One region of the Actinoplanes sp. NPDC051475 genome, then DNA from elsewhere that is predicted to be linked to it. Evidence: riboswitches for the same ligand, from Rfam matches in the RefSeq annotation. Region 1 holds a riboswitch; the other holds the start of a gene.
The links. Region 1 has a riboswitch for FMN ahead of ribD (bifunctional diaminohydroxyphosphoribosylaminopyrimidine deaminase/5-amino-6-(5-phosphoribosylamino)uracil reductase RibD). Riboswitches for the same ligand answer to the same signal wherever they lie in the genome.

Region 1 (2,196 bases):
GGCCGAGCCGCTGACCTCCGCGCTGCCGGTCATCATGCTGACCGCCAAGGGCATGACCGTCGACAAGGTCGTGGGGCTGACCGCCGGCGTCGACGACTACCTGGTCAAGCCGTTCGACACCGCGGAGCTGATCGCCCGGGTCTCCTCGACGCTGCGGCGCAACAAGGAGTTCCGCGAGGTGTCGCCCCTGACCGGGCTGCCCGGCAACGCCCGTGTGACACGCGAGATCGTCGACCGGATGAAGGCCGGCGGGGAGTTCTCCGTCGGCTACGTCGACATCGACCGGTTCAAGCCGGTCAACGACGTGTACGGCTTCGACCGCGGCGACGACTTCATCACCACGCTGGCGCGCAGCCTGCACCGCGCTGCCGCCGCGGCCGGGCGCCCGCCGGTGTTCCTCGGCCACATCGGCGGCGACGACTTCGTCTTCATCTGCCATCCCGAGCAGGTGCTTCCCCTGACCAAGCACATGGTGACCGACTTCGAGGCCTCCGCCGACCAGCTGTACGACCCGGAGGACGCGCGCCGCGGCTACATCGAGGTGCCGGACCGGCGTGGCGGTAAGCAGCGGGCGGCGCTGGTGACGCTCTCCATCGGGGTGGCGCAGTCCACCGACGGTGGCCGCAACTACCTCGACCACCGGGCCGTGGTGGCGGTCGCCTCGGAGATGAAGAAGGTCGCCAAGAGCCAGCCGGGCTCGTACGTCGCCATCGACCGCCGCCGCCTCGACTCGGAGAACCTCGACGACCCGCCGCTCTGATGTCGTACTTGTGACGTGGGTCGCCCAGCAGGTGGCAACTCGCCGATCCCGTGCAACACTGACCGGTGACCCACCACGCGCTGGCGGGACTCGGTGAAATTCCGAACCGGCGGTGATCCTCCTGCATCTTGAGGAGGTAAGCCCGCGACCCGGACGTCGCTCTGCGACGGCCGGTGGACCTGGTGAGACTCCAGGGCCGACGGTTGATCGAACGGCACACGCCGATCGGTCAGACAGTCCGGATGGGAGACAGCGCGCGGAACAGGACCGAGGGCTCGTCGCGGCGTGCCTCGTCCAGGGCGGCGCGAAGCGTCCCCTGATGTCCTGTTCCCGGCGTTTTTCCCCATCTCCCTGAGCGCGTGACCGCACCGCGTCAGGGAAAGGCAGGGAAATGGTCACCGAGCACGAGGCGATGGGGCGCGCGATTGCGCTGGCTGCCCGTGGCCTCGGCACCACCAGCCCCAACCCGGTCGTCGGCTGCCTCCTGCTCGACCTCGACGGCAAGGTCGTGGGGGAGGGGTTCCACGCGTACGCGGGCGGCCCGCACGCCGAGATCGTCGCGCTCGCCCAGGCCGGCAAGCGGGCCCGGGGCGGCACCGCGGTGGTCACCCTCGAGCCCTGCAACCACACCGGGCGGACCGGCCCGTGCGCCCAGGCGCTCATCGCGGCGGGGATCAAGCGGGTGGTCATCGCCGTCGACGACCCGACGCCGGTCGCGGCCGGGGGAGCGGCGACGCTGCGCGCCGCCGGGATCCAGATCGAGACGGGGGTACGCCGTCAGGAGGCCGAGGCGGGCAACGTTGCCTGGCTGACCGCCGTACGCCGCGCCCGCCCGTACGTGACCTGGAAGTACGCGGCCACCCTGGACGGGCGCTCGGCGGCGGCCGACGGCACCAGCATGTGGATCACCTCGGAGCCGGCCCGGGCCGACGTGCACCGGCTGCGCAGCACAGTCGACGCCATCGTGGCCGGCGTGGGCACGGTGCTCGCCGACGACCCTCAGCTCACCGTCCGGGACCTGCGCGACGGCAGCCTCGCGATCAAGCAGCCGCTGCGGGTGGTCGTCGACTCGTCCGGGCGTACCCCGGCGACGGCCCGCGTCCGCGACGCCGCCGCCGAGACCTGGATCGCGACGGCGGCCGAGGTCGGCGTGGGGCCGGACGGCCACGTCGACCTCTCCGCCCTGCTCGCCGGCCTGTACGCCCGCGGCATCCGCGCGGTGCTGCTCGAGGGCGGCCCGACCCTGGCCGGGGCGTTCCTGGCCGCGGGGCTGGTCGACCGGGTGGTGGGCTTCATCGCGCCGAAGCTGCTCGGCGCCGGCCGCACGGCGCTGATCGACGCGGGCGTCACCACGATCGCCGAGGCGATCGACCTGGACCTCACCGACATCGCGCAGATCGGCTCCGACCTGCGCTTCACCGCACTACTGCGGCACA
Region 2 (2,196 bases), on a different contig from region 1:
CCGGCGCGTCCAGCACCCGGGCGATGCCGAAGTCGGTGAGGCGTACGTCGGCACGCTCGGCCCGGACGTGCAGCATGATGTTGTCCGGCTTGACGTCGCGGTGCACCACCCCGAGCGAATGCGCCTGGGTCAGCGCCGCGGCGACCTGCGCCAGCAGCCGCGCCGCCTCGGCCGGCTCCAGCGTGCCGGCGTCCCGCAGCCGTTCCCGCAGGTTGCCGCCGCCCACGAAGTCCATGGCCAGAGCCAGCGACTCCCCCACGCTGAACAGGTCCCGGACGCCGACGATGTGCTCGTGCCGCAGCATCTTGAGGATCGACCGCTCCTGCACGAACCGGGTCACGAGCTTGGGCTGCCGCAGCAGGCCCTCGTGCAGCAACTTCACCGCCACCTGGTCGCCGGACGCCTGCTCCAGGCCGCGCCAGACCGTCCCGGTGGCGCCGTGCCCGACCGGGCAGATCAGGACGTACGCGTTCCCGACGCAGCGCCCGCTGAGATCCATCGTCGCGGCCTCGTCGCTGGGCGCTGAGGGGATGTACGACACGTGATGTCGGGTCCTTCCGTCTTCTGGCGGCGTCGACCGTCCACGCCGAAGGCTCGGCGGGGGCGCCGACGATCGTGGCGGCCGGTACGCGCGACGACAAGGGACGGACGCCCGAACTCCCGCCAGCCGCGACCCTCGCCGGCCGGCCGTCACCGCGTCCCGGCGGGCTCGTTGGGCAGGGTTGCGCCGCCGCCACGATGTGGCGTTCGTCGCTTGTCCCGGCGCCGAGGCCCGACGGGACTAGCATCCGATCAGCACCATCGTTCAGCGTGCTCCGGGGTCGGTGAAAATCCGAACCGGCGGTGACAGTCCGCGACCCGACCGCAGCCGGCGGCCGGTTGACCCGGTGGAATTCCGGGACCGACGGTGAAAGTCCGGATGGGAGGCGGCACGCGGACGATCACTTACCCGCGTGCGCGGTCGCTCCCCGGCGTGCACCTCTGTCGTACACGGAGGTGATCCGGATGGATTCGCTGAACACCCTGCTGACCGCGTTCTACGACGCGAAGTGGCAGGTCACCGACACCCAGGCGATCTACTACCGGGAGATCGTCGGCAACGCGTTCGGGCTCGGCTCGGCCCTGTTCGGCCTGCGCCGCAACGCCTGGGCGTGGCCGGTCGGCATCGTCGGCAACGTCCTGCTCTTCACGGTGTTCCTGGGCCAGGCGGTCGGCAACGACCAGGGCACCCCGCTCTACGGCCAGGCCTCCCGCCAGGTCTTCTTCATCGCCACCAGCATCTACGGCTGGTGGCGCTGGCGCCGCAACCGCCACGCCCCCGGCGGCGCGGCCGTGGTGCCGCACTGGGCGACCCCCCGCCAGCGAGCGGTGGTCCTGACGCTGGCACTGTCCGCGGTGGTCCTGTGCTTCTTCGTCTTCCGCGCCGTCGGGGCGGGATTCCCGGTCCCCTGGTGGTACTACCTCGCCGACTCCTGGATCTTCGTGGGCTCGATCCTGGCGACGTACGCGATGGCGCGCGGCTGGGTCGAATTCTGGCTCTGCTGGATCGCGGTGGACCTGGTGGGCGTGCCCGAACTGCTGCACTTCCGCTACTATCCGTCAGCGGTCCTGTACGCGGTCTACGCGGGATTCGTGATCTGGGGCTTCATGGTGTGGCTGCGGATCTCCCGGACGGCACAGGCTCAGCGGATCGACTCCCCCGCCATGGAGACCGTCGCGTGACGCCGTCGTAGCACCACCACCACAGCAACCCCGATGACCATGAGCAGTACGCCTCCGCCCGCGACGGCTGCGGCGGCGCTCCCCGTGACGGGAAGTCCACCGCCTCCACCGCCGAGGCTGACCGTGATGGGGGCGCTGTTGTCGCCGGCGTACCGGTCGACGGACTTCCCGTCGTCGAGCATGCTCAGGCCGACCGAGCCCTTGCCGTCGCGAACGCCGGGGGCGACCCGCACCGTGAAGGTGAACGACAGGCGCTGTCCGGGCCGCAAGAGCAGCGACTGAGGCGTGCAAACGTAATCCGGCGGCCTCGAGCCGAAGGACTCGGCGGCGGCCATCGACGGGGGCGGCCCGGACGGTTCGTCGCCGCCGAACAGCGTCGAGCAGCGCTCGTCGGCCCGCACGATGGCGACTCCCCGCGGCAGGGTGACCTCGATCCATGGCAGGTTGTTCACGAACGGCGGGTAACGCAGCGTA

Region 2: linked by a shared signal. The riboswitch ahead of AB0368_RS02355 (nicotinamide mononucleotide transporter family protein) and the one ahead of ribD (bifunctional diaminohydroxyphosphoribosylaminopyrimidine deaminase/5-amino-6-(5-phosphoribosylamino)uracil reductase RibD) in region 1 are both predicted to bind FMN.

Annotation. Positions count from the first base shown of each region.
Region 1 covers NZ_JBFAZZ010000006.1:58,291-60,486, reverse strand. The annotation lists gene AB0368_RS14105 (response regulator) at 1-760, shown strand, start outside; FMN riboswitch at 836-1,018, shown strand; partial or broken gene ribD (bifunctional diaminohydroxyphosphoribosylaminopyrimidine deaminase/5-amino-6-(5-phosphoribosylamino)uracil reductase RibD) at 1,152-2,196, shown strand, end outside.
Region 2 covers NZ_JBFAZZ010000001.1:521,137-523,332, reverse strand. The annotation lists gene AB0368_RS02360 (serine/threonine-protein kinase) at 1-541, opposite strand, end outside; FMN riboswitch at 807-937, shown strand; gene AB0368_RS02355 (nicotinamide mononucleotide transporter family protein) at 1,006-1,722, shown strand; gene AB0368_RS02350 (hypothetical protein) at 1,683-2,196, opposite strand, start outside.